Regions from separate parts of the Brucella anthropi ATCC 49188 genome, predicted to be linked through region 3. Evidence: predicted binding sites of a transcription regulator. Region 3 holds the regulator's gene; each other region holds the start of a gene.

Region 1 (7,259 bases), 1.3 Mb from region 3:
GCCTCGTTCGGCTTCCCCGAACTTCTGAAAAAGATCGGTGTGGAGCGCCGCGTCTATACGGCAGGCTCCAACAAGGTGACGCTCGACCCGTTCCAGCCGGAGAAGAAGACCGACATCGAGCGGCTGAAATCACTGCAGCTCGAAATCCACGAGACCTTCATCGACATGGTGAAGGAACGGCGCGGTACGAAACTTGCAGAAGACAAGGACCTGTTTACCGGGCTGTTCTGGACCGGCATCAAGGGGCATGAGCTTGGCCTGATTGACGGGCTTGGCGATATGCGCAGCTTCCTGCGCAAAACCTACGGCGACAAGGTTAAGCTCAAGCTCGTGGAACAGAAACGCGGCCTTCTGGGGCGCAAGATGCCCGGCATTGATATGGCACTCGGTAATCTTGAACCGGCTTCCATTGCCGCGCATCTCGGCGACGGGCTGCTTTCAGTAGCCGAAGAAAAGGCACTTTGGGGCCGTTATGGCCTGTAAAAACAAAGCGAAGTCGAAAATCAGCGTCGATTTTCGAACCAAAGCTTTGAATTCCCTCGTTTCACCATGATATGGTGTCAGAAAGCGGGGTGGGCCGCTTCCCGCCCCTTCATGAACACTCGGCATTTCGGCGTTGCGATCCGGCGATCCGAAATGCGACCCTTAAGGACTTGAGGCCATGCCCCAGCTCATCTTTCTGCTGCTGATCATCGCCGCCGCCTGGTACGGCTATCGCTCGTTCAAGCGTGAAGCCTCGCGCGTGTCCCAGCGTGTGCGTCAGGCAGAAAAGGAAGCGCAGAACCGGGCTCAAGGCACGTTGGTGCAGGACCCTAAAACCGGCGAATATTACGTCAAGAAGGACTGACCTGTCTTGTAAGAGAGGTTGCCAACGAAGTGGTGCGGTTGCTCGCCGCAGCCGGATGCCATGTTTTCTCAAGAGCGGTTCCAATTTTAACAATATCGTCGGAGCCGCTCCAACTATTTGTTTCATAGCATTTGCCTCACGCAAAACCGTTTCACACTTTTGCTGGAAATGCGCTATTCCCGGTCCGTAGCCAGAAATGACCCTTTTTCCGACAACCGAAACGCCCGCGAATGCCGGGTCCGCACATGCGGTGACGCGTCTGGCACCGGCCAAGATCAATCTCGCACTGCATGTTACAGGGCGTCGTGACGATGGCTATCATCTGCTCGATATGCTGGTGGTCTTTGCGCGCTATGGCGACATCATCCGTATCGAGCACGCTGAAAAGGATAGCTTCACGGTCAGCGGCCCTTTCGCAAAAGGCATACCGCTCGATGGTGGCAATCTGGTTCTCAAGGCACGCGAGGCCTTGCGTGATCATACGCAAAGGGCATTGCCGCCCGTCGCCGTTCATTTGGAAAAGAACCTTCCGATTGCGTCGGGTATAGGCGGCGGATCGAGCGATGCCGCAGCAACGCTGCTCGCGCTCGATGAATTGTGGGGGCTCGATCTCGGTTTAGAGCAACTCGCCGCGATGGGGCTTACCCTTGGCGCCGATCTGCCCATGTGCCTGCATGGCGCATCCAAGGGCACACCGCTTGCCGCGCGCGGCATCGGTGAAGACCTGAGCCCGGTTGTCGGATTTCCAGCCCTGCCGATGCTCCTCGTCAATGATGGAACCGCTGTTGCAACGCCGGATGTCTTTCGCGCACTCGACAAACGCGACCATCCAGCGCTGAACCTTGGCTCCCATGCAGATATCGCCCCCCTTTGCGCCTATCTGCAGACAACCCGCAACGATCTTCTGCCTCCGGCCCTAAAACTTGCCCCCCAGATCGGTGACAAACTTGACCTGCTTCGCGCAAGCGGATCGCTTTACGCACAGATGTCAGGCTCAGGTGCAACCTGTTATGCGATCTACGAAGATATGGCCGCCACAGAGCGGGCAGCAGCACTTCTCTTGGCCGAACGACCCGACTGGTTCGTCGTCGCAACCCAAACGGCTCCCTCCCAAAAGTAGTTTCTGAACGGCCTCCCAACCGAAAGTCTGAAAAATCGCCCTATTGTTCACTCTCATTGGACAATATATTGGGACAGACTGTTCGCTCTTTTTGAACAAAATGCCTTTTACAACAGTTTCGTGAATACTGATATATAATATAACTTATTGATTATATTTAGTTATTTCTCATAAATTATCAACATTCCATAAAATTGGCTGCACGAATGTGTGATTAAGAAAACATTTTCGTGACTGGAACTTTTACCCACTGTCACCCATTTCAGCTGCATCGGAACGACGAACAAAACGCCGCTCGACTTTCCAAGGAGATAGGAAAATGAAAAAGATTGTTCTTGCTGCCGCTGCCCTCGCTCTTAGCGCCGGTGCTGCCTTTGCTGAAAACCCACGCGTTGGCGAACCTGCCGATCTCTATGCAAACGACCGCACCCCGGTTGCTTCCCAGAAGGTCGACTACACCGCTCCCGCTTCGATCAGCCAGTCCTCATTCCAGGACGGTTCGGCTCATCGCTTCGGTGACGCATCGCCTTCGAGCTACCAGAACTAAGTTTTCCGAAAACTTAGGCGCAGGGCGTCGTCAAAAGCCTCCCAGCGGATGACGCCCCGATGAATTCCCAAGCTGGATATTCCTCCCAATCATTCAGCTTCCCCAGTTATCTCCCCGATGGATGGCATGGTGCCACCCGGGAGCCCCGGAAAGGCTTCTATGCCATCCGAAGGGGCGATTTTAAGGATTACGAAAATGAAAAAGTTTGCTCTTGCTGCTGTTGCCGTTGCCCTTAGCGCCGGTGCCGCTTTCGCTGAAAACCCGCATGTCGGCGAACCTGCCGATCTCTATGAAAACGACCGTACGCCGGTTGCAACGCAGAGCCAGAAGCTCGACTACACGGCTCCTGCCTCGATCAAGGCTCCGGTCTATCAGGACGGTTCGGCTCATCGCTTTGGCGATGCTTCGCCTTCCTCTTACCAGAACTAATCCGGCCAGAACTAATCCGGTCAGAACTAATCCGGTCAGCATGTCTGATGAAAAAGGCGAAGCTTCCAGCTTCGCCTTTTTGTTTTGTTCAGTCTTCGTCGGGCGGCAGAATGGGGTGTTTGAGACGGACCGGCCGCAAGTGCTGTGGAAGCAGATCAAACGCCACGCCGTCGAGCAACAGCGGCTTCAAAAGATCCAACCGAACCAGAAGCCCGGCATCGAGCGTCGCCTTGTGGCCGAAGATTTTACGGACCGTGCCCAAGCCGCTATCTTCCGGCAGTGAAAAGCGCGCGGTACCCCCATCACTATCCATGTGGCGGCGGAGGACTTCCTCCCATCCTTCCTGCGGAATAGCGCCCGGTTTCAGCAACAGTACCCACGGCGTGCGGATTTCTGCGAGCGCCGCCTCAATATCCATTTCGGCATAAAAGCTACAGCCGGCACCGAGCGCGACGAGAGCGGTTTCGTCCGATGACCCCCGGTCGATGACCGTAACACGGCGCAGCAACCCCTCCACAACAGCCGGCACCAAAGCCGAAAGCGTGTGGGCCAGCGCTCTTTCTGAATTCAGGGTTTCGATGACGACGGACAACATGCGCGCTTCATATATCAAGAACGCGTGAACGGAAAGCTGCTGCACATATGTTCTTGCTTTGTTCTAAATCTTGCGATAGGAATAGATTCATCAGAACAGAGTCGCATGGCAGCACGGCACGCGCAACAGAACAGTTATCAGCCCTGAAGGGGTATCCTGTTCCCGGTTTGCTTTCGTCGTGGCTGCACAACGCCAGATGTTTCCATTCAGGGAGACGAAAATGGAAGTGATCCAGCAGGCAGATATCATCAAGCAGGCCGACATGGCTGCCTTCGGTAGTGGACGCGCGGATCACGCCAATGCGATGATCGGTGAGGCAGGCCTGCGCATCGACCATGCTCGCAGGCGCGGACGCGGCGCGGGCATCAACCCGACCGGACGCTTCGAGCCGACGACGCGGCATGATTTCGATGACGGCTGGACCACGCTTGAGGAACTGCCGCCGTTCAAGACCGACGTGCAGATCGAAAAGCCGCGCACGATCATCACCCGCAATGATTCACCCGACATCAATTTCGACCGCTCGATCAATCCCTATCGCGGTTGCGAGCACGGTTGCATCTATTGCTTTGCCCGTCCGACCCATAGTTACATGGGGCTTTCTGCCGGTCTCGATTTCGAATCCCGCCTGTTCGCGAAGCCGGATGCAGCGCGCCTTCTGGAGCGCGAGCTCGCCAAGCCCAATTATCAGCCGAGGACCATCGCCATCGGCACCAATACAGATCCCTATCAGCCGGTCGAGAAGAAATGGCGCATCATGCGCGAAATTCTCGAAGTGCTGGAGGCTGCCAATCATCCGGTCGGCATCGTGACGAAATCCGCCCTGGTGGTGCGTGACATCGATATTCTAAGCCGCATGGCCGAGAAGGGGCTGGCCAAGGTCGCCTTGTCAGTCACGACGCTCGATGCTCATCTGTCTCGCACGATGGAGCCGCGCGCCTCGACGCCGACACTGCGGCTTCAGGCCATCCGTAAGCTTGCCGATGCGGGTATTCCAGCGTCCGTCATGATGGGGCCGGTCATTCCGGGTATCAACGATCACGAGATCGAGCGCATTCTGGATGCAGCCTATGCGCAGGGCGCGCGCGAGGCGGGTTATGTTCTGCTGCGCCTGCCGCTCGAAGTAGCCCCTTTGTTCAAGGACTGGCTGTTGCGCAATTACCCGGATCGCTATCGTCATGTCATGTCGCTGGTGCGCTCCATGCGCGACGGCAAGGATTACGATGCCGAATGGGGCAAGCGCATGCGCGGCACAGGTCCCTATGCATGGCAGATCGGACGTCGTTTCGAGATCACCGCACGCAAGCTCGGTTTCAATGCGCGCCGCCTTCAGTTGCGCACCGATCTGTTCGAACCGGTCGAAAAGGGAGGCAAACAGCTTTCACTGTTTTAGGCGAGGCACACAAAGGGGCTCCAAAAGGCGAACTTCACCTTGGGCTGGTGCCGCTTTTCAAACTGCATATCCTATCAGTCGTCAGTTCAATTCCCGTCTGATCTCTTTTCGGACGGAGGGGCTACCTGCTTTCACGCCACCATCCTCGAGCAGGGCCCTTGCGGAGAATCGGAAGCAATGCGAGCATCGCCGCCAAATGAAACGCTCGGCTTCTGATTCTCCGCTTCTCTTTGATATCCCACTCGCGCCTGACTTTTCTGAAGAGAAAAGATTGCTTGCGCGCGGACTGAAACACATCGTCGGCATAGATGAAGCGGGACGTGGACCTTTGGCCGGTCCTGTCGTGGCTGCTGCCGTGGTGCTCGATATCGACAACCTTCCAAACGGTCTGGACGATTCCAAGCGTCTCACGGCTGTAAAGCGCGAAGCGCTCTACGAAACCATTCTGGAAAAAGCCATCACCGTTTCGGTGGCAAGCCTCAGCGCGCGCAGCATCGATGCAAGCGATATCAGGAAAGCCGCGCTTGAAGCCATGCGTCGCGCTTCTGTCGGCCTGACCTTGCAGCCATGCCATGCGCTGATTGACGGACGCGATGTTCCGCCCGGACTTCCCTGCCCTGGCTCGGCTCTGGTCAAAGGCGATCAGCGTTCCGTCTCCATCGCCGCTGCGTCTATCGTCGCCAAGGTAACGCGCGACCGTATGATGATCCGTGCCGGAGCGGCGCATCCACCTTACGGACTGGAAATCCATGCGGGCTACGCGACTGTGAAACATCGTGCCGCCATCGAAACGACTGGCCCCGTTCCCGGTATCCACCGCTATACTTTCGCGCCCATCAAAGGCCGTTACAGCGTTTAAACAGTTGCAAGCTTGGCCGCGAAGCCGAAAAGCAGCGCTGCAAAGCCCCAGCGTTGGACTGACTGTATGGCAGGATAACGTTTGAACAGGCTTCCGAGCGACGAACCTGTGAAGGCGTAGATTGTGTCGAACGACAATCCCACGATCGTCATCACAGTCCCCAGCAACGCGAACTGGAGCGTAATGCTGCCATTTTCGGGATGAACGAACTGCGGCAGCAGGACCGAACAGAAAAGCAACGCTTTCGGGTTGAGCAGATTGGTGAGGAGACCCTTGCGAGCCGAAGCCAGATAGGACCGGCGTTCGCGCACGCCGCCAGCTGCATCCACTGTCGGCAAGGGGTGGCGCAGAATGCCGATGGCAATCCAGACCAAATAGCAGGCACCGATGATCCGGACGAACTGAAACGCGACAGGAAAAGCATGAAGAAGTGCAGCCAGACCAAGTGCGGCAAGGGCGACGTGACAAGCGCGCGCGATTGCAAGCCCTGCTGCCGCTGCAAGCGCATGTGTCCTGCCCTGTGCCGCACCAGTCTGGAGGAGCAGAAGCATATCCGGTCCCGGAATAAGAAATGCAGCAGCTAGTGCACCTGCATATAACCACATCTCGCTCATCGATATCGTCCACCAGAGCATTTCCAGCAAAAGCGCGAAGCAGTTTTGCGTAGGCTAATGCGAAAAAAGAGAGTGCCGGCCGGTCCGCTATGCGAAGCAGCTGCATGGTCGAAACTATGCGGAGATGGATGCGCATGTCCTTGCGATTTGTGGCGCAATGTTACGGCTTTGTGGTACATTCTGCCAACATAACAACTATGATTGTCGGATTATGCCAACACTGAAACTGGACGCTATCGACCGCAAAATACTGACCGCACTCCAGGACGATGCGCGGCTCTCCAATGTGCAATTGGCGGAGAAAATTGGTCTGTCGCCCTCTCCGTGCCTGCGGCGCGTCAAGATGCTCGAAAAGGCAGGCGTCATTCAAGGCTATCATGCAGCGCTGGATCGAAACGCGGTCGGGCTTGGATTGACTGTTTTCGTGGGCATCCGGGTAGAGCGCCATCACGAGGAAACCGCGACGGCGTTTCGCACCTCCGTGCAGAATCTGCCGGAGGTCTTTTCATGCCATCTCGTGTCGGGAGAATCCGACTTTCTGCTGCAGGTGGTGGTGCCTGATCTCGCAGCCTATGAGCGCTTTCTAACCGGCACGCTGCTGCGACTTCCCGGCGTGATCGACATTCGGAGCAACTTCGCCATCCAGACGGTCAAGTCACAGGGAGAGCTGCCGCTCGCCCATCTCACGGGCCTCAAGGACTGACCTCACCTCGCACCATCGAAGCACCATCATGCCGGATATTGTCAATGCAGTTCTTGTCGGCTCTCAGGGCGTTCTTCTGGGTCGTCGCAGTCCGGATCGCCGCGCCTATCCAAACCGTTGGAGCTTTCCGGGCGGTCATGTTGAAGCAGGAG
Region 2 (7,259 bases), 270 kb from region 3:
GCAGTTCCGGCAGATCCACTGCCAGCGCATCCACGAATGCCTGGTCGAACTCGAGTGGCAGAAGGTCCGGATCAGGGAAATAGCGATAGTCATGCGCTTCTTCCTTGGAGCGCATGGACCGGGTTTCACCCTTTACCGGATCGAACAGACGCGTTTCCTGATCGATGGAGCCACCGTCCTCGAGAATAGCAATCTGGCGACGAGCCTCATATTCAATCGCCTGACCGACGAAGCGGATCGAGTTGACGTTCTTGATTTCGCAGCGCGTGCCGAATTCCCCGCCCGGACGGCGCACGGAGACGTTTACGTCAGCGCGCATCGAGCCTTCGTCCATATTGCCGTCGCAAGTGCCGAGATAACGCACAATCGTGCGCAGCTTGGTCAGATAAGCGCGTGCTTCATCGGAGGAACGCAGGTCCGGCTTCGATACGATTTCCATCAACGCCACACCAGAACGGTTCAGGTCCACATAGGACATGGTCGGATGCTGGTCGTGCATGGACTTGCCCGCATCCTGTTCCAGATGCAGGCGCTCGATGCCGATTTCCACGTCTTCGAACTGGCCCTTATTGTCCGGACCGACCGAAATCATGATCTTGCCTTCGCCAACGATAGGCTGCTTGAACTGCGAGATCTGGTAGCCCTGCGGCAGATCGGGATAGAAATAGTTCTTGCGGTCGAAAACCGACTTCAGATTGATCTGAGCATTGAGCCCGATTCCCGTGCGAACCGCCTGCTTGACGCATTCCAGATTGATGACCGGCAGCATGCCCGGCATGGCTGCATCAACCAGAGAAACATTCGAATTCGGCTCCGCGCCAAACGAAGTGGAAGCGCCGGAGAACAGCTTCGATTCTGACGTGACCTGCGCATGGACTTCCATGCCGATGACGACTTCCCAGTCGCCGGTCGCGCCGGAGATAAAGCGTTTGGGTTCAGGTATACGCGTATCGATTAGGGACATTACTGGCTCGACAATACTGTGATTGGGCTGAAACTGATTGTTGTATTGGCTAGAGCAAAGCCCCACCGGATGCAAGCTTTTCAGCCACCATTTCCGTGATCGCAAAACGAAAAGGCCGCGCTATGCGCGGCCCCTCCGAATTCCTGCTGGAAGTGAAGATCAAGCCTCTTCGGACTTGCCTTCGTCGGCCTTCTTCTTAGGAGCGGCCTTCTTCTTGGGAGCAGCCTTCTTGGCAGGCTTTGCTTCCGAAGCTGCATCTTCGTCTTCAGCCGTCAGCTCTTCCTTCGAGACCTTCTTGTCGGTCACGCTGATGTTGGCGAGCAGATGGTCAACGACCTTTTCTTCAAAGATCGGGGCGCGAAGGTTGGCAACGGCATCCGGCGTCTTGCGCAGGAATTCGTAGATTTCCTTTTCCTGGCCCGGATAGCGACGAACCTGATCGTAAACAGCGCGCTGCAGTTCTTCTTCAGAAACTTCAACGCCAGCCTTTTCGCCGATTTCCGACAGAACCAGACCGAGGCGTACGCGACGCTCAGCGAGCTTGCGATATTCTTCGCGAGCAGCTTCTTCGGTGGTTTCTTCGTCTTCGAACGTGCGGCCAGCCTGCTGCAGGTCGAAGTTGATCTGCTGCCAGATATTGTTGAATTCAGCGTCAACAAGCTTCTGCGGCGTTGCGAACTGGTAGTCACCGTCCAGAGCGTCGAGAATCTGACGCTTTACCTTCTGGCGGGTGATCTGGCCGTACTGGCTTTCGATCTGTTCGCGAACAACCTGACGCAGACGCTCAAGCGATTCGATGCCGAGCTTCTTTGCAGTTTCATCATCGAGAACGAGTTCGTTCGGCTTGGCAACTTCCTTGACGGTAATGTCGAAGGTAGCTTCCTTGCCAGCCAGATGGGCAGCGCCGTATTCTGCCGGGAACGTCACAGTGATGACCTTCTCGTCGCCAGCCTTGACACCAACGAGCTGCTCTTCGAAGCCCGGAATGAACTGGCCCGAACCGAGAACGAGCTGCGCATCGTTGTCCGCGCCGCCTTCGAACGGCTCGCCGTCGAGCTTGCCCAGATAGTCGATCGTGACGCGATCTTCGTTTTCGGCCTTGCCCTTCTTGGTTTCGAAGGCGCGGGTCGACGAAGCGATGCGCTTGACCTGATCGTCAACTTCCTCATCGGAAATATCGACGACTTCACGGGTAACGGCGATCTTCGAGAAGTCCTTGACTTCAATTGCCGGCAGAACTTCGTAGTTCAGCGAGAAAACGAAATCGGCCTTGCCGTCGAGAACCTGTTCGGCCTCTTTTTCGTCTTCCGACATGATGACTTCAGGCTGCGTAGCCGACTTTTCGTTACGTTCAGCGAGAAGCGAACGCGACGAGTCGTTGAGGATTTCGTTGACGATTTCCGCCATGAAGGACTTGCCGTACATCTTGCGGAGGTGAGCCGCAGGCACCTTGCCCGGACGGAAGCCGTTGATCTTGGCGCGGTCACGCGCAGTTTCCAGCCGCTCTGCGAGCTTGGCTTCGAGGTCCTTGGCCGGAACCACGACTTTGATCTCGCGCTTCAGCCCTTCATTGAGCGTTTCGGTAACCTGCATGTTCAAACCTTCACTTCTTGTCATTGTCCCGCCGTCACCGGCTTGTTTGCCTTGTCGCGGGAGAGAAATTCTTTTGCCTTATGGCAGTTGGTGCGGATGGAGAGCAGCCGCACCAAACCCCACCCATTGATTTCCTTGCACAATATCCACCAGAAAGGCAGTTATGTGTCCCAGTTTGTGTCACAGTACGTATCGCAAAATTGCGGCGCAAAATCACACGTTGGCGCACCTACTACAATCAGCGCCAAAAAAACACAAGATCGGAATACTGACTGCCGAACAAACGCATCACAATAATAGAACTCGGCCATGGCATTTTTGGGACGACAGTTCGCCTTATCCAGATGGCTATGCGACATGCAGGAATCACGATACGCTCACGCTTGATTACCTCACGGGGGAGGAATTCGAGGCATGACATCTGAAGTCTGCATGATGAACCGGCTGGCTGTAGTGTTAGCCGCCGACAGCGCCACCACTGTATCAAGGTGGGTAGATGGCAAAAGAGAAGAGCGCTATTTCAAAGGCGCGAACAAAATCTTCCAGCTTTCTAATAGGCATCCCATTGGGATGATGATCTTTGATTCCGCATCAATTCTGAGTGTGCCGTGGGAGACGATCATAAAGTCCTTTCGGCAGGAAATCGGAATAAAATCGTTCAATACTGTCGAAGATTACGCGAGCGAACTGTTCAGCTACCTCAACAACAATCAACGATACTTTCCTGAACAAAAGCAGATCGAGCAGTTGGCCAGAGCTGCACAGGGTGTCTCATACGGCATCATCATATCCGCAATAAAAGACGTCGACGACGCCGACAGATCTGCGGCCATTGATAGCGCATTTTCAGAGAGGGATCGCGCACTTGCTGAAATTGGCCTCCCGAATGGCTTGAATGAGGACAATGTAGAGCAAGCGTTGGGCGATACGAGAGCAGCAGTCTCGGATGTGATGGCTGATTTTCTTCAGCATATCGAGGTGCCGGTTCCTGCGAACATCGACGGATGGTCCGATACAGCCATCAGGGAGGTTATAAAGAACCCAGATCGATATCTCAGCACAACAGGTCTCGTATTTGCTGGGTTCGGAGACCATGAGTTTTTCCCATCAATGGTCGAATACTGCCATTGCGGAATAGTGAGTGGTCGCCACATATACAAAAGGCAAGCTGCAGAAACTATCGATCATGACAAACCTGCCTGGATTTCTGGTTTCGCACAAACTTCAATGACCGATACATTCTCCTTGGGTTTGAGTGCAGACGTCTACGAATCACTGATGGTTGCAGTAAACGACACAATCAAGAGCTTTGCGGAGGACATTGCCGCGCAAAGCGGGGGCCAAATGGCCGCAATTGACGATGTGGAAGCTTTGCTTCAGTCTGCGAAGGATAAAATACGGGACGCGGTACTTGACAAAGCTCGCAAGGAGCACTCTTTGCCCCTTCGGAGCGTGCTCAGCTCCCTCCCCGTTGATGAGATGGCGGAATTGGCTGAGACATTAATCACTCTTCAATCGTTGAAGGAGAAGGTAACGAAACCCTCCGAAACGGTTGGCGGACCCGTAGATGTTGCAATTGTGACCAAGCACGAGGGACTTGTCTGGATTAAAAGGAAACATTTCTTCAATTCAGACATTAATTCTAGATATCAGCTGCGACAGGCAGCATTGAACACATGACCGGCGGAGCAAACATATGACTTCTCAACCTAATTCACTTCGGAAGGCAGTCGACAGGTCGGAACCCACTAAGGATAAACTCCCTCCCCGTCGCGTGACCGTTGATACCGAAACCATCATTTCCGAAAGTCGCCGACAATATCGGGGCGTTATCGAAGCAATTAATCGATCAAGTGACAAAGACATTGAGCGAGCACTAAAAGCAGCTTCTTATTGATCTCAACCCCGCTCCGGCGGGGTTTTTTATTGCCCCATACATGGGAGTCCCGGAGGTTCTAGGGATTTCGGGTCTTTTCAATGGCTTGCAGAAAAGTGGGACAGAAAGTCATGCGTTGTAAAAATTTTGTTTTTTCATGCGTCTGCCCCACATTTCAATGACCGGCGACCCCACTTATGCACCGCATTTCCACAACCTCAAAATGCAGATTGACTAAAATTCAAAATGAGAACATTCTAGGAACATATCCACATTGAGCGGAATATGTTCCTGAGTGCGTAGGTGCGCGGGGCGGGTTTCGCTCGTCCTGATTTTGGAGCGTAACTTGCGCCTTCCTGAAACTATCGAACGCCTATACCTCGACTTCGATGGCTTTTTCGCCAGCGTTGAACAGCAGTGCGACCGCCGCTTACGTGGTCGCCCCATCGGCGTCGTACCCTTCGAAGGCACTGACCGCACCGCCGTCATCGCCTGCTCGAAAGAGGCGAAGAACTTCGGCGTTAAAAACGTCATGCCGATCAAGGAAGCGAAGCGGCTGTGCCCTGACCTTATCCTGGTCCCGCAAAAGCCAGACCTTTACCGGCGCGCTCACAATGCCCTGCTCTGCGAGATCGAGACTGTCATCGCCATTGACACAGCCAAAAGCATCGACGAGCTAACATGCGTGCTGGATGACAGTGGCAAGCGAGATCCGGAGCTATTGGCAGCGCGCATCAAATCGGCGATCTCAAACAACATTGGACAGTTCATCACCTGCTCAATCGGATTCGCCGCAAACCGTCAGCTTGCAAAGATCGCCTGCAAGGCCGGGAAAGAAGAAACGAAACGTCGAGGATCCTACGGCAATGGGCTGGCTATTTGGTGGCCAACCATCATGCCGGACCCACTATTGCGCGTCGAACTGGAGGATATACCCGGCGTAGGATCGAATATGGCAAAGCGGCTTTATCGTAATGGCGTGTTTACAACCACCCAGCTTTACGCCTTACAACCAAAACACATGCGGAAGATCTGGAACAGCGTCAACGGCGAGCGACTTTGGTACGCCCTCCACGGTTACGACATCCAAGCGCCATCGCAGCAGCGCGGTATGTTCGGTCATGGTCGTGTTCTGCCACCAGATGCTCGCTCGATCACAGGCGCTTATGAAATATCCCGCCTTCTGCTGACCAAAGCCGCCCGTCGCCTTCGTCGTGAAAATTTCTATGCAGCGGGCCTATGGCTCTGGCTGTCAGTGCGCGACGGCTCATGGTTCGGCAAGCATTACTTGCCGGTTGTGAACGACGATCAGGCTATTCTGTCGGCGCTGCGGTTGCTCTGGCAACGCGTGCGTGAAGATCATCCGCGAGGCGTAACCATCTTTCGAGTTGGCGTGACGTTGTATGATCTGTCCCCAGCCGATGAGCGCCAGATGGACATGCTGAATAACGACGATGCCGAGCGCCAGAAGTGGGAGAAGGCAAACAATGCTGTCGATGCTATCAACTCCAAATATTCCGGCACGATAGTCAGTATGGGGGAATGGAAGCCACCAGCAGGCGGCCACGTTGGCGGCAAGATCAGTTACACACGCATCCCGTCCGCAGAAGACTTCTGGTGAGACTATGGGCAATTGGAAATCGACGATCAAGGTACGTGACCTGGACGATGAGCAGCGACTTGAACTGACCTGCAAGAAATGCGGTCGCGTGACTTACGCGACAAAGCAATTGCTTTGCGAGGGAACAGATCGTTCGCAAAAATATCTGGACGAGATCGAGGCGAAGGTCAGATGCAAGGCGCGGGGCTGTCACGGTCATATGCGCATGGCCATGGTGAGGCTACAGGAAATGAGCGGGTTCGTCGGGGGGCTAGCATGACCGGAGAATACACCTTCGCTGGACGCAGAACATAAGCGCCCTACCTTCATAGATCTAATCGACGGAGGATTGAATGTTCGGACCGAAGCAGCCAGGAGATTATCCAGACCGTGAAATTGATTGTCAGGAAGCCATTTCTCAAGGTCTCGCTGACCTTGTTGAGCAGCAGGTCGCGGCTGGCGCGACGGAAGCGGAAGCCACAGAGGCGCTTTCGGGTGCAAACGTCGTGGGGGTCCGGGAGCTTATTCAGGATGCGGTAGACGCCGGCTGGTCAGAAGAAGAAGCAGCAACAGCAATCCGCATTGTATCCGAAGGCTTACACCTCGGAGCAACCGGCAGAGATCCGGACGAATAAGCGGCACAAGTGAGACAACATCCTGACCGCTGGAAAAGAAAAGCCCGCCGCGTCGAGTGACGGGCGGGCGCACGGTCATCATATCATAGCGGATCGCTACGCATTTACTGGGGCATGGGACGCCGCTGTCCTGCCTCAAGACGCTGTAGGATCTCCATCACTAAACGGACATCACCACGCACTGTCGTTAAGGTTTCCTGAATTTCCTTGGAATTATCGGCAGCACTTTTGATCGCTTGCGTGTTTGACGCGATCTGATAGCTCATACTCTCCTGATTACTGGAGAGCTTGCGAATATCAGCTTCAATGGTTTGAAACCGCTGATCGCTTTTGCCCTTTTCCTCGCGAACCTCTGCCAGACGCTCTTTATGATAAGCCTCATGAGACAGCTTCCATTTCGAGAGATCTTCTATATCGCGGGATCTGTTGACCCAGATCGTCACTCCGCCGAGGATGAGGACCGCGATCTGCCCCAGTTGCAGCAGCGTGTTAAAATTCCACTCAAACTTTCCTTTGCTTGGTAACCGCATCGCACCTTCCCTCACCGTAGCCCCCTTGCCCAGCTGTCATAGAATTCGGCACATCGATCCG
Region 3 (7,259 bases):
CAAAGCGCCATGACGCTTGGAGAGTTTTGCACCGTCCGCACCATGAATGAGCGGGATATGCGACATTTGCGGCACGTCCCAACCCATTGCATCATAGATGACTGTCTGCCGCGCAGCATTGGTCAGATGATCGTCGCCGCGTATGATATGGGTCACGCCCATATCGTGATCATCGACAACGACTGCATGCATGTAAGTCGGCGTACCATCGGAACGCAGAATGATGAAATCGTCCAGGTCTTTGTTCGGGAAACGCACATCGCCCTGCACTGCATCCTGCACGAGAGTTTCACCTTCCTGCGGTGCCTTGATCCGGATGACCGGCTTTACGCCTGCAGGCGCTTCTGACGGATCGCGATCACGCCAGCGACCGTCATAGCGCGGCGGACGGCCTTCTTCGCGTGCTTTCTCGCGCATTTCGGCCAGTTCTTCTGGTGTTGCATAGCAATAATATGCCTTGCCGAGAGCGACGAGTTCTTCTGCTACTTCGCGATGGCGAGGTGCGCGCTCGAACTGAGAGATGGCATCGCCGTCCCAGTCCAGACCAAGCCAGGTCAAGCCATCAAGAATGGCAGCCGTCGCGGCGTCGGTGGAACGTTCCCGGTCGGTGTCTTCGATGCGCAGCAGCATCTTGCCACCGCTGTGCTTGGCATAAAGCCAGTTGAACAAGGCAGTGCGCGCACCACCAATGTGCAGATACCCCGTGGGCGAGGGGGCAAAACGGGTAACGACCGGTTTCGACATGATAGCTCCACTATGTCGTGCGCCTTTTTAGAGCAGCGGCAAATGCCGGAGACACAGGCGCGAACTTGAATTCCAATGCCTGCGCGAGAATGCCCGGCAGGTAATCGGGGTTCGTTATGCGAACCCACTCGATTTCGGCTGCGGTTCATGTAGCATAGGCAGCAATGTGCGCAAGGGCCTCGCATCCCTTTCGCGCGAATGTGCCGTCGTTCTTTCGGGGTATTCCGGCGGTTGGGCCAACTTTTGCGGTCAGGCGGGGGCATGACAGGCATCAGGGAAGCGAGCGATATAAACGAACGGGCGCTTGTGAAAAGCATGCCCGACGGCTTCGTGCGCGCTTTGTTGCCAGAGGTCTGGCCTCCAAATGATGTCGAGATTCCGGTAAATCCACTGCCGGTCAAGCCTCCTGCGCCGAGCTTGCGTGAACGACTTCTGTCTATACCGTCGGTCACAGCGCGACAGTTCAATGCTGCGGTCGAAACTGAAGCGGGACGCGGTGTATTTTTTCTTCTGCTGCCGGTTTTTGCCGGTGTTGGCGCAATCATCTATTTCACGCTCTCATTCGAACCGGCATGGTTACCGCTTTTGTCCATGCTCGGTATCGCCACTATCTTGCGAATTGCGACGCGCAAGCAATTCGCCGCTGCCCAAGGCGTGACATTGGCAATCGCTCTGCTGGCGGGGTTTGTGGTCGGCAAATGGGAAACGGAACGTCGTGCCACGCCGATGCTGGGCTCTGACGTGGCAACACGTGTAACGGGTCGGGTTGTCGCTCTTGAATATCAGGACAATGGCAGCTGGCGGATAACACTTGATGTGCTCCAGACAGAGCGTCCAAAACTCCGTTTTCCACCGAAACGCATTCGTGTCAATGCGCGGGACATACCGGCGTCAACGAGCATTGGCGGCGGACTGGCAGGTTTCGTGCGATTGCGTATTCCGTCGGGTCCGGTTCGCCCGGGTAACTACGATTTCTCGTTTCATGCCTATTTCAATGGTATCGGTGCCAATGGTTTCTTTCTCGGAACACCCAAAGTGGCGACGGTTTCTCAGCCAGACGAACTGACTGCGGAAATCTCCCAGTGGATCGCCATGTTGCGCGTGCGGGTGTCTGAACGAATCGAGGAAGTGATCGGTGGCGAGGACGGCAGTGTTGCTTCGGCGCTTGTGGCAGGTACGCGTGCAGGGATCAGCGAGCGGACAAATGAAGACCTGCGCAAGGCGGGGCTCGCACATATTCTGTCGATCTCGGGCTTGCATATGGCGCTTGCCGCTGGCGTTATCATGCTGACGTTGCGATCTGTCTTCGCGCTATTTCCGGCTTTCAGTGTGCGGCATCCCGTGAAGAAATATGCGGCCTTTCTCTCCCTGTTGAGCTGTACCTTCTATCTTGCCATGTCAGGTGCGGATGTCGCTGCACAACGAAGCTATGTGATGATTGCAGTGATGCTCGGAGCTTTGCTGGTAGACCGAGCGGCCATCAGCATGCGCAATCTGGCGATTGCGGCCATCGCTATGATTGCAATTTCGCCGCATGAGATACTGGGACCGAGTTTTCAAATGTCTTTTTCGGCTACGGCTGCGTTGATTGCCGGTTATGCCTGGTGGAGCGAGCGCAACGCGATCAGGCAGGTTGGCACGGAAGAACGTGGGAAGACCGCCTATAGCTTCGCTGGAAAAGTCCTGAAGCCGATCACTGCGGCGGCGGCTACTTCGCTCATCGCCGGATTGGCAAGCGGGATTTTTGCAGCTTATCACTTCAACAATACAGCGCCGTTTGGTCTGGTAGGAAATGTCCTCGCTGAGCCTGTAATAGCTCTTCTCGTGATGCCGTTTGCCGTCTTTGGTCTTGTACTGATGCCATTGCAACTGGACTGGGTACCTTTGCAGATAATGGGCTGGGGTATTTTTGCAGTCAGGCACATTGCTGCCTTTGTTGCAAAGTGGTCACCAGATGGCAATCCTGGAGCCATGCCCGCACTCACTATCGTTCTCTGGGCCATTGCGCTCGTTCTGGTTATTGTTCTGTCGACCAGATTGAAGGCGCTGGCGCTGCCCTTCATCGTTCTGGGGTTTGCCGTTTTCGTCAGGGAGCCTTTTCCTGACATCGTGATCTCGGAAGATGCCAAACTGGTGGGTGTTCGGCTCGCAGACGGGAAGTTCGCAGTCAATCGAAGCCGACAGTCACAGTTCACAATCGACAATTGGAAAACCGCTTATCTGGTGGAAGAGTTCATCGCGCCGCCATCCGGCAAAAACAAAAAGCGAACTGATGGGGACGGGTTCGAATGCGAAGATGGACTTTGCACGATCAGTCTGCGTGATGGTCGTACACTAGCCTACACCGCAGATGTCGCGATGCTGGAAATAGCCTGCAACATCGGCGATGTGGTTATTCTCGCCGTTTCCGGCAAAGATCCGGCGTGCGGACGTTCCACTATCCTGAGTATCAGCAAACAGGAACTGGCGCTAAAGGGAGCCGTCGAGATCAGGCTCGGAGAAAGGCCAGATAAAAATCGATCTCTCAAGGCTATATCGGGCGACACCTACGACGTCGCAAAGCCCGAGATGAGCCAGCAAACATCTGAATTGCAGCCGGAGGACCGAATTACCTATGCAATTGATGCGCCAAGTCGTCCTTGGCATTTGCACCGCATCCATTCGCGTCCAGCACGTGGCTTGTCCGAGCGCGAGTACAAACCAAAATCCCACTCCGCTCAAAATGCCGGAGTTTGTTCATCAGGTGTTAGCGATGAACCAACGCGCTGCAACTAAATAAAGAATGGTTCCACGTTTCTGTTCTTAACTGGAACCGCCCCATTGTTTGAACTCGGAGCTTATCTCCAAAGCCGGCTACACTACGATCTAGTAGCGGCGGATCAGGCCCACAAGCTTGCCCTGCACACGAACGCGATCCGGGCCAAATATTCTGGTTTCGTATGCCGGGTTTGCGGCTTCCAAAGCGATGGATGCACCCTTGCGGCGAAAGCGCTTCAAAGTCGCTTCCTCGTCATCGACAAGTGCCACCACGATTTCGCCAGGGTTTGCGGAATCACCGCGTTTAATGATGACGGTGTCACCATCAAAAATGCCGGCGTCGATCATTGAATCACCTCTGACCTCAAGCGCGTAATGCTCGCCCGCACCGATCATTTCGGGCGGAAGGCTGAGGGAGTGTGTTTGATTCTGGATTGCTGAAATCGGTACACCCGCAGCAATTCGCCCCATGACCGGTACGGATACAGTTCCAGACGTGTCGTCATTGGTAGCCACGGGAGCGGGGCGTGCCGGTGGCGGAGGTGTTTTGCCCAAGCTGCCTTCGATAACGCTGGGAGCGAACTTCTTTTGTGCGTTGAGGCCCGGAGCGATGGAATCCGGCAGACGTAACACCTCAAGCGCACGCGCCCTGTTCGGCAGACGGCGAATAAATCCACGCTCCTCAAGGGCGGTGATCAGACGATGGATACCCGATTTTGAAGCCAGATCGAGCGCTTCCTTCATTTCATCGAAAGACGGGGGAATGCCCGTTTCTTTTAGACGTTCATGAATGAACAGCAGAAGCTCGTGCTGTTTACGGGTTAACATGCGCGACACCCTCCCGGCCAAGAATCGAGAAAAACAAAACCAGAACGAACACTATATGTTCCAGTCTTGTTCTGCAATGGTTTTAAAACCATTAACGCTCAGGGTGAGATTGAACGGAATATTTCAGGGCAAGACCATCACGGGCACGGCATGTCAGATGCTGCTTCGAATAACATATATTTTATTATGACTTAGGTCTGTTTTCTCAAGCTTTAGTGAGGGCGAGAATTGCGCTCGATCTATAGCATGAGAACGCGACAATCATCGCCAACAGTGGCAGCAGGAGCGTTTTCATCCCTGATGAGAAGCGCTTTTGAACCGACGAGAGCTGAAAGCATGGACGAATCTTGGACCGGAAACGGCTTTGCGGTCAGCGTTCCGTCAGGGTTTGATTCGATTGTGGCCCGGATATAATCGCGGCGGTGGTCATTCGCAGGCAGGTCAGTGCCCAGCTTTGCAGGTCGGATATCGGCATCGAGGTTCGTTCCGGCAAGCTTGGCGACGAGCGGACGGAGAAAAACGAGGCTGCATACCAAGCTCGAAACGGGATTGCCCGGTAGGCCGATGACATGCACGATCTTGCCGTTCACTTCGATGCGCCCATACATCAGGGGCTTGCCGGGCCGCATGGCGATCTTCCAGAAGTCGAGATTGACGCCCTGTTTCTGCAGTGCTCCATGCACAAAATCCCGGTCACCGACGGAAGCGCCACCGATCGTTACCAGAATGTCGATGCCGCTTTGCAGGCTGTCTGCTATTGCCCGTTCGATTTTGGCAGGATCATCCGGAATGATCCCTTTATCATGTGGCGCTCCGCCGGCTCGCCTTACTATCTCGGCGATTCCAACGCTGTTCGATGCAACAATCTGGTCTTTTCCGGGTGTTTCCCCCGGCGGAACCAGCTCATCGCCGGTCGCAATGATTGCTATTTTGGGCTTTTGAAAGACGTCGATTCTCGCATTGCCACTGGCCGCTGCCAGCGACAGGGCCGCAGCATCCAGCGCCCGCCCGCTCGGAATGACGATGTTATCGGGTGAAAAATCGAGGCCTGCGCGGCGTATATGTCGTCCCGGTTCTATGCCTTCGTGAACGGTTAGCCGGTTATCCGAGCGCTCAGTGTGTTCCTGAATAACGATCGTATCCGTGCCTTTGGGCAGTGGCGCGCCGGTGAAAATCCGGACCGCCTGACCAATTCCCGGTTCACCTTCGAAGCGATTGCCCGCTGCCGATTCGCCGATGATGTCGAACTCGACGGGATAAGAGATGTTGTCTGGCGCGATCAGGGCGTAACCGTCCATGGCCGATCCGTCGAACGGCGGCTGCAGAAAATGTGCCAAAACAGGTGTTGCAACCACGCGCCCACCTGCATCTGACAAAGCGACCTGCTCTTTACCGTGCGGTTCTGCGGATTTCAGGATGCGGGCCAGTGCTTCATCGACCGGGAGAAGGGACATGGCGTTTCCTCTCGAACTGAATTGTTGACCCGTCTAGACCACAGAATCTGTCCAGATGAGTTGATCCAGAGCAAAGTCTAGCGGTTTATGCTTTCCAGTCACCTGATTTGCCGCCGCCCTTTTCGGTAACGCGGATACCGCCGATCTCCATATGTTTGTCGACGGCTTTGGCCATGTCATAGATCGTAAGACATGTAACAGAAACGGCGGTGAGGGCTTCCATTTCCACGCCGGTGCGCCCCTTGAGCTTGGCCAGCGCACGAACGCGCAAACCGGGCAATGTCTGATCCGGCTCGATTTCGACGGCTACTTTGGTCAACATCAGTGGATGGCAGAGGGGAATCAGATCGGCGGTCTTTTTAGCCGCCATGATGCCAGCCAGACGCGCAGCGCCAATGACGTCACCCTTAGCGGCGTTGCCTTCCAGAATGAGCGCCAGCGTTTCCAGATTCATTCTGACCGACCCTTCGGCCACAGCCTGTCGTTCAGTCTCGTCCTTGGCACCAACATCCACCATATTGGCAGCGCCGGTCTGGTCGATATGGGTGAGTTTGGACATCATCAGTCAGGCCTTGCCAGTCAGCAGTTCACGGGTAGCCGCTGCAACATCGGCCTGCCGCATGAGGCTCTCTCCGATGAGGAATGTCCCGATTCCAGACTTTTTCAGACGCAGGCAATCTTCGTGTGTGAATATGCCGCTTTCACCGACCAGAACGCGATCGGCTGGCGCCATCTTCGACAGCCGTTCCGAAACGGCCAGATCGACCTCAAATGTACGCAAATTGCGATTGTTGACGCCGAGCAGACGCGACGAAAGCTTTAGTGCGCGTTCCATCTCGGCTTCGTCATGCACCTCGATGAGTGCATCCATGCCAAGCTCGAACGCGGTTTCTTCCAACGCCTTTGCAAGATCATCGTCGACGCTTGCAAGAATGATCAGAATGCAATCTGCGCCCCAGCTGCGGGCTTCGTGTACCTGATAGGTATCGAACAGAAAATCCTTGCGCAGAGCCGGGAGACTGCAAGCGTTGCGAGCTGCCGTCAGAAATTCCGGCGCTCCCTGAAAGGAAGGTGTGTCAGTCAGCACTGAAAGACATGCAGCGCCACCAGCTTCATAGGCTTTTGCAAGTGCAGGCGGATCGAAATCAGGACGGATCAAGCCCTTCGATGGGCTTGCCTTCTTGATTTCAGCAATCAGCGCGAATTCACCGGCGGCGCGTTTTGCCTCCAGCGCTTTGAAAAAGCCACGCGGCGCTTCCTGATCCTGTGCGCGCGCCTTCAAATCAGCGACGGTACGCTCGGCTTTTGCAGCAGCGATTTCTTCGCGCTTGTAAGCCTCGATCTTGCGCAGAATGTCGGTGGACATGACTTAATCCTTTCCGTCAGGCGGCTTTGTCGTTGGAAACGGCAATCACCTTCTGCAAAACATCAAGTGCTGCGCCGCTGTCGATGGATTGTGCCGCGAGTGCGATGCCT
Region 4 (7,259 bases), 710 kb from region 3:
CACCTGGCGCGAGCATCCGAGCCATGTGTTCCTGACCCGTGACGAAAAGCTGATCGGCACACTGACAGATTCCGTCGAGGCCGTAACGGGCAAACGCCCGGAACTGTCGACATCAGGCGGCACGTCCGATGCCCGTTTCATCAAGGATTACTGTCCGGTGGTCGAGTTCGGCCTTGTCGGACAGACCATGCATATGGTTGACGAGCGCGTAGCCCTTGCCGACCTCGAAGGCCTGACACAGATTTATGAACGCTTCATCGCCGATTTCTTTGGGTAACGCATAGTCCCGGAAAGTCGCATGACTGTTCCGCCGGGATTACGCGAAAAATTGGGAATCTCATGCCAAGCCTGGACGATATTTTCAGATATTTCTGGGGCGTCTGGAAAATGATGCTCGGGCGCAAGGAAGGACTGGGCTATCTCGACATTTCCGCCGAGGGCTTCTGGTCGTCCTTCTTTGCGATAGCGATTGCACTGCCGCCGCTCTTCGCAAGCTGGGTCGCTTATGCCGCGGATCTGACGGCAGGTCGCGAGGAGGCAGGCTTGCGCTTTGCCATTGTCACGCGCGCAGCCTTCGTGGACATAGCGGCCTGGATTATTCCGCTCGTCATCATCGGCCTTATCGCCAAGCGGATCGGCATTGCCAAGCGTTATGCGGCCTTCGTGATTGCCACCAACTGGGGCAGCGCACTGCTTTCGTGGGTCTTCGCGCCCATTACACTGCTACAGCTCTTCTTTCCCGGACGATTCGACATCGCGACCCTGTTCGCCTTCATCATGTTCGGCGCATCCATTGTGCTGAGCTACCGGCTGACTTTTGTCGCGCTGCAGCGCCCACATGCCTATGCGGCACCGTTCTTCGCCTGCATCGTCTTTGGCTCACTGTTCCTGACCGTCCTGCTGCAGCAACTGCTCGGGATCGGCTTTGATCCGCACGCCTATTAAAGCGAAAGCCATTATATCGGCACGGGATGATTGAGGGCGCTGGCGATCTCGGCCATGACGGCACGGAGAGCCGGAACCGTCTTCATATCGGAATGAACGACCATCCACACCTCGCGTGTGAGGGGGGCATGATCCGGCAGCGCTGGCACCAGCTGCTCCTGCGTCTCAGCCATGAAATCAGGCAACATGGCTATGCCCGCATTCTCGCTTACAAGAGCGAGCTGCATCTCCAGCGTATTGGCGCGCAGGGCGATTGGCCGGGCACCAGCCAAAGCAAGCAAATGGGCCTGCTGCGGAGCGTCTTCCAGACTTTCATCATAAGCAATGAACTGCCATTCTTCAGGAGGAGTTCGCGCCAGATAATCCCGGCTCGCATAAGGGCGGAAAGCTTCCTCGCCCAGCCTGCGAATGGTGAGATCGCCGGTTGTCGGGCGCGTCAGGCGAATAGCTATATCCGCCTCCCGACGGTTCAGTGAACTGAAGCGTGCTTCTCCCATCACACGCATATGGATACCCGGATATTGTTCTGACACGGCAGCGAGCGGCTTCGCCAGTCTTGCAACCGCATAGGACGGCGGCGCGGTGAGCGTGATGGTAGCGCTTATGCCCGTATCCCGAACTGCGCCGAAACGGCTGATGGCTTGTGCCTCGTCCTGCATCTTGCGGGCAATCGCCGCAATCCGCTCGCCGTCTTCCGTCAGCAGAAAACGTCGCCCCCGACGATCAACCAGTTTCAAACCGGTTTCGGATTCCAGAGCTGCCACACGTCGCGCAATCGTCGCATGTTCTACATTGAGCAATCGGGCGGCACCGGACAGAGTCCCCGTATCGGCCAAAGCCACAAAGTAACGCACGCTTTCCCAATTCACCATTGTGAAATTTTTCCCATACGCTGCGATAAAATCGGCAATTTTTTCCCGTTTCTCTATCCACGATACTGCCACGGATTGCAACGGAGGCTGACTGATGGACTACGAGATCATTCTGAACGAAACAGGTGAAGCAGGGCTGCTTCAGACAGTCCCGCAGACACCCCGAAGCCCCGGTGCGGGCGAGATACGTCTTCGCCACGAGGCAATCGGCGTGAACTTTGTCGACATATATCATCGGACCGGCCTCTATCCGCTGCCGTCCTTTCCGGCAGTGCTCGGCGTCGAAGGTGCAGGCGTGGTGGAAGCTGTCGGATCGGATGTAACCGACCTCAAGCCAGGCGACAGGGTTGCCTATGCGGGCCTGCCAGTGGGGGCATATGCTTCAACCCGGCTTCTACCGGCCCAAAGGGCGCTGCTACTGCCCGGCACAATTTCCTCGCAGTCGGCAGCAGCGACCATGCTGCGCGGTCTTACCACCCACATGCTTCTGACCGATACATTTCCCGTTGGCTCGGATACAATCATGCTGGTGCATGCAGCCGCAGGCGGACTGGGCACTTTGCTGACTCGCTGGGGCAAGGCTCTTGGAGCAACAGTGATCGGAACCGTCAGCTCGGAAGACAAAGCCGAAATGGCGCGCAAAAATGGCGCCGATCATGTGCTCGTTGGACGCGATTGCGATTTCGTCACAGCCACCCGGCGTCTCACGGATGGACAGGGCGTTCACGTCGCCTATGACGGGATCGGCGGTGAAACTCTGGCCAAAACGGCACAATGCGTGCGCCCGTTTGGAACTCTGGCGAGCATCGGTCAGGCCGGTGGAAAAATCTCCCAGACCGTCATTGATGCACTCGGCAATCAAGCAGATCTTTCTTTCGTCCGGCCAAGCGTGATCGCTTACATCAACGATCTGGATAACTACCGAAACTCCGCCTCCAAGCTTTTCGACATCATGGAAAAGGGACTGACTGGAACGATTGGGGCAACCTATCCGCTGAGCGAGGCAGCACAGGCCCATCGTGCGCTGGAGACGGGAAAATCATCCGGAAGTTTGCTCTTGATTCCCTAGAGCGCGCTTCGGGTCTCAGTACGGAAAGGCGTAGTCCACACCAATCAGATAAAGCCCATAGGGCGGGGCAACCTGCCCGCAGGCCTTGCGATCTTTGGCTTCCAAAGCCGCTTGCAGATCATCCGCCGTCCAGCGGCCAACACCCACTTCCATCAGGCTGCCTGCGAAGGACCTGACCTGATTGTGCAGGAAGGACCGCGCAGAAACGCGCATTTCCACGTAATCGCCGTTGCGGATGACATCGAGCCGGTCGAGCGTCTTGACCGGGCTCTTGGCCTGGCATTGCGTGGCGCGAAACGTCGTGAAGTCGTGCTCGCCCAGGAGCCGCTTTGCTGCTTCGTGCATCGCTTCAGCATCAAGTCGCTTCTGCACCCACCATGCGCGCTGATAATCAACCGCCAGAGGCGCACGGCGATTATGGATACGATAGAGATAATGCCGGGCACGCGCTGAAAAACGCGCATCGAATGTGTCCGTCGTCCTCTCGACATTCAAGATGCTGACGCGCTCATCCGCCATGACGAGGTGCGCATTGACCGCATCGCGCACCTTGCCTGCACCCCAATCCTTGGTGAGATCGACATGCACGACCTGCGCGGTTGCATGCACGCCTGCATCGGTGCGGCCAGCCGCACTCAGCGTCAAATCTTCGCCGCAGAACTTCTTGAATGCCAGTTCGATGGCATTCTGTACCGCATGGCCGTTTTCCTGCCGCTGCCAGCCAACATAGGGCGTGCCGTCATATTCGACAGTGAGCTTGTAGCGCGGCACCGCTTACAGAACCTTCGAAACCTGTGCGCCACGCAGAAATTCTTGCGCGGGCAATGGCTTGCCGCCGGAACGCTGCAACGTAACGAGCCGCACGGCCCCTTCCCCGCAGGCAACCGTCAGGCGATCGTCCAGCACCGTGCCCGGTTCACCGGACCCCTCACCCAGCGCCGAGCGCTGAAGCTTCACACGTTCGACAGCGCCATTGATTTCCATCTCGCACCATGCCCCCGGAAAGGGCGACAGACCGCGAATGGTATTGTGCACGTCCTGTGCCGGCTTCGACCAGTCGATGCGCGCCTCGGCCTTGTCGATCTTGGCGGCATAGGTGACGCCTTCTTCCGCCTGCGGCTGCAAGGCAAGGCTTTCACGCTCAAGCGCGCCCAGCGCACGGATCATCAGGTCGGCGCCGATCATACTCAGACGGTCATGCAGTTCGCCTGCCGTCATGTCCGGCGTGATCGCAACCTTTTCGGCCATGGCAACGGGACCGGTATCGAGCCCGGCATCCATCTTCATGATCATCATGCCGGTTTCGCTATCGCCTGCCATGATGGCACGCTGGATCGGAGCCGCGCCGCGCCAGCGCGGCAGCAGCGAGGCATGGCCGTTATAGCAACCGAGGCGCGGTGCATCCAGAATGGCTTGCGGCAGCAGCAGGCCATAAGCCACGACAATCGCAACATCGGCTTCGAGGCTTGCGAAAACGTCCTGCTCTTCCGCACCCTTGAGGCTCTTCGGCGTGAACACCGGAATGCCGAACTGTTCGGCCTTTTCATGCACCGGTGACTTGGTCAGCTCCAGCCCGCGACGGCCCGCCGGGCGCGGCGGCTGCGTATAGGCCGCAACAACCTCATAACCGTGACCGATGATGGCGGTGAGGATCGGCACGGAAAATTCCGGCGTCCCCATGAAAACGACACGCATTAAAGCACTTTCCCGGGCGCGCGCTGGCTGGCGAGCTTCTTGAACTTCTTGATGACCATATCGCGCTTCAGCTTGGAAATATGATCGATGAAGAGCACGCCGTTCAGATGATCGATCTCATGCTGCAGGCAGGTAGCCATCAGCCCGTCGGCTTCGATCAGATGCTGTTTGCCATCTGCATCGAAGTAATTGACCTTGATGGCGGCTGGCCGTTCCACTTCGGCATAATAATCCGGGATCGAAAGACAGCCTTCCTCATAGGTGCTGACTTCATCCGTCACGCCGACAATCTCGGGATTGATGAAGACATGCGGCGCTTTCGGTTCATCTTCCTTGGCAAGGTCGATGACGAGCATGCGGATCGGTTCGCCTACCTGAATGGCGGCGAGGCCAATGCCCGGCGCATCATACATGGTGTCGAACATGTCGCCGGCAAATTTGCGCAGCTGGTCGTCAAAGCGCTCCACAGGCTTGGAAACCTGGCGCAGGACGGGATCGGGAAGGATGACAAGCGGTTTTACAGACATGGGCTTTCACGTAATGGCTCACGCGAGAATCGTCAATTACACTTTGCAAAATGTTCTCGTTTTGATCTCATCAAGACGATACGAATCAGCTAAGCTCTCTTCATGGAAAACCAGAATCTCCTGAATGAGCCGATTCTGCAGCTCGGTGCCACATCCTTCACGCTGGGGAGTATCCTGCTGGCGGGTATCGTCGTGCTGGTGCTGTGTCTTGCCATTTTTCTGATCGCGGCGACACGTTCCGCCCGGCTTCGTGCGGTTGCGGAAGCACAGGCCGAAGACCGTGCCCGCGATGCGGAATATCGCATGGCGGAAATCCTGAAGGCACAGGCCGAGATGCAGGGCCGGATGCAGACCATGGCCGAGGTATTCGGCTCACGGCAGGCGGAACTCAACCAGTCGATCCGCGAAAGGCTCGACGGCATGACGCATCGCATCGGCCAGACCATGACCGAACAGACCCGCTCGACGCATGAAAATCTCGCCAAATTGCAGGAGCGTCTCGCCGTCATCGACACGGCGCAGAACAATATCCAGTCGCTCGCCGGACAGGTGGTGCAATTGCAGGCGATCCTCGCCAACAAGCAGACGCGCGGCGCTTTCGGCCAGTCGCGCATGGAAGCGATCATTGCCGATGGCCTGCCACAGGGGGCCTACGAGTTTCAGGCAACGCTTTCCAACAGCACCCGCCCCGACTGCCTTGTACGGATGCCGAACAATGCGCCCTCGCTCGTGATCGACGCAAAATTCCCGCTCGAAGCCTGGAATTCGATGCGCGAAACGGAACAGCCGGAGGCGCGCAAGGCAGCAGTCGCCCAGTTCCGCCGCGACATGGAAGTGCATATCAAGGATGTCTCGGACAAGTATCTGATCCCCGGCGAAACACAGGATACGGCTTTTCTGTTCGTGCCGTCGGAGTCCATCTTCGCCGATATTCACGAGCACTTCGAGGCCCTGATCCAGCGTGCGCATCGGGCGCGGGTCGTCATTGTCTCGCCGTCGCTGCTGATGCTGTCGATTCAGGTCATTCAGGCGATCCTGAAGGATGCCCGCATGCGCGAGCAGGCGCATGTGATTCAGGGCGAGGTGATCCGCTTGATGGAAGATGTGGGCCGTTTGGACGAGCGCGTGCGGAAGCTGCAAACGCACTTTGTGCAGGCCAACAAGGATATTGACGATATTCTGGTGTCGTCCAACAAGGTCACCCGGCGCGGCGCGAAGATCGAAGCGCTGGAATTTGGCCCTGCACCCGCAGAGGAGGCATCCCGCCCGCAAACGAGACAGACGGAAAACACTCCCACTCAAATGCGCCTGCGCGTGGTGGATGAGGACTAATTTCTTCGGCTCAGAATAGCGACGCTGTTATTTCCCTCATCCTGAGGAGGCGCGAAGCGCCGTCTCGAAGGACGAGGAAACGCACAACTCGACCCTCATTCTCAGCCTGTCGAAAGGGCCGATAGCATCAAGTATTGGCTGGCCGGTCCGAATGACCGAGATCGCGTTCCGGCCAGACCAGATCGCGCACGCGCTGCTTTAACACCTTGGCTTCCGGAAATCCGCCGTCACGCTTGCGCTCCCAGATGAGTTCTTCACTGCCGTCCGGCATATGAACACGGATTTCAAAAACCCCGCCGGTCCCCGGACGCAGCGCCACTTCGCCTAAGTCCTGCCCGAAAGTCTGTAACAGTTCCTGCGCCATCCACGCAGCACGCAGCAGCCAGTTGCATTGGGTGCAGTAGGTAATGGAGATCGATGGAGACATGTTCAGCACATCCGTATTACTTAGTTCCCGTCACTGTTTTGAAAACACAACAAACCTTATAGAATTTCTCGATATCATATGGAAAATCCGGCACATTACCAGGAAACTGCCCCATGCATTTTTCCCATAAATCAACATAAGATTTACACTTCGCCCAAGCTCTCTTGGAGTCCTTCCCACGAAGCAGTTGAAAACGTACCTTAATAGCGTTCCGGTCATCTGATGGGAAAGTGTTCAACTTTTCAACAAATGGATAAGCCGCTCCCGAATAGTCTACCGGAACCTGTTCAGACGACTTTTGCAGAATGAAAGAATATGCATCTCGCGCCGCATTTTCCAATGCTGGCAAATGATGGTTCAGCCACTGCAACGCTTCTTGCTCTTTGCTACGG

The links. Region 3 encodes LexA, which represses DNA repair genes until DNA is damaged. Its sites were predicted from a motif close to TGTTCNNNNTGTGTTCNG; they were not measured.
Region 1: a site for LexA is predicted at 3,587-3,604, ahead of OANT_RS02655 (glycosyl transferase). Genes of this name have one in related genera too.
Region 2: a site for LexA is predicted at 4,682-4,699, ahead of OANT_RS11845 (Y-family DNA polymerase). Genes of this name have one in related genera too.
Region 4: a site for LexA is predicted at 5,160-5,177, ahead of OANT_RS06935 (DNA recombination protein RmuC). Genes of this name have one in related genera too.

Annotation. Positions count from the first base shown of each region.
Region 1 covers NC_009667.1:534,889-542,147, reverse strand. Annotated here, with positions in the region: gene OANT_RS02680 (S49 family peptidase) at 1-483, shown strand, start outside; gene OANT_RS02675 (membrane protein) at 662-847, shown strand; gene OANT_RS02670 (4-(cytidine 5'-diphospho)-2-C-methyl-D-erythritol kinase) at 1,044-1,967, shown strand; gene OANT_RS02665 (hypothetical protein) at 2,287-2,514, shown strand; gene OANT_RS02660 (hypothetical protein) at 2,710-2,943, shown strand; gene OANT_RS02655 (glycosyl transferase) at 3,032-3,538, opposite strand; gene OANT_RS02650 (PA0069 family radical SAM protein) at 3,759-4,931, shown strand; gene rnhB (ribonuclease HII) at 5,128-5,790, shown strand; gene OANT_RS02640 (LysE family translocator) at 5,787-6,404, opposite strand; gene OANT_RS02635 (Lrp/AsnC family transcriptional regulator) at 6,616-7,107, shown strand; gene OANT_RS25255 (NUDIX domain-containing protein) at 7,136-7,259, shown strand, end outside.
Region 2 covers NC_009667.1:2,406,201-2,413,459, forward strand. Annotated here, with positions in the region: gene gatB (Asp-tRNA(Asn)/Glu-tRNA(Gln) amidotransferase subunit GatB) at 1-964, opposite strand, end outside; gene tig (trigger factor) at 1,124-2,557, opposite strand; gene OANT_RS11840 (hypothetical protein) at 2,972-4,237, shown strand; gene OANT_RS11845 (Y-family DNA polymerase) at 4,780-6,054, shown strand; gene OANT_RS11850 (hypothetical protein) at 6,059-6,313, shown strand; gene OANT_RS11855 (hypothetical protein) at 6,387-6,668, shown strand; gene OANT_RS11860 (hypothetical protein) at 6,773-7,198, opposite strand.
Region 3 covers NC_009667.1:2,135,767-2,143,025, forward strand. Annotated here, with positions in the region: gene gltX (glutamate--tRNA ligase) at 1-744, opposite strand, end outside; gene OANT_RS10605 (ComEC/Rec2 family competence protein) at 1,006-3,519, shown strand; gene lexA (transcriptional repressor LexA) at 3,610-4,329, opposite strand; gene OANT_RS10620 (molybdopterin molybdotransferase MoeA) at 4,569-5,783, opposite strand; gene moaC (cyclic pyranopterin monophosphate synthase MoaC) at 5,869-6,345, opposite strand; gene trpC (indole-3-glycerol phosphate synthase TrpC) at 6,349-7,149, opposite strand; gene trpD (anthranilate phosphoribosyltransferase) at 7,166-7,259, opposite strand, start outside.
Region 4 covers NC_009667.1:1,421,618-1,428,876, reverse strand. Annotated here, with positions in the region: gene dapE (succinyl-diaminopimelate desuccinylase) at 1-277, shown strand, start outside; gene OANT_RS06965 (hypothetical protein) at 340-945, shown strand; gene OANT_RS06960 (LysR family transcriptional regulator) at 957-1,817, opposite strand; gene OANT_RS06955 (quinone oxidoreductase family protein) at 1,912-2,886, shown strand; gene truA (tRNA pseudouridine(38-40) synthase TruA) at 2,902-3,657, opposite strand; gene fmt (methionyl-tRNA formyltransferase) at 3,661-4,581, opposite strand; gene def (peptide deformylase) at 4,581-5,108, opposite strand; gene OANT_RS06935 (DNA recombination protein RmuC) at 5,211-6,440, shown strand; gene OANT_RS06930 (Rdx family protein) at 6,568-6,867, opposite strand; gene OANT_RS06925 (hypothetical protein) at 6,884-7,259, opposite strand, start outside.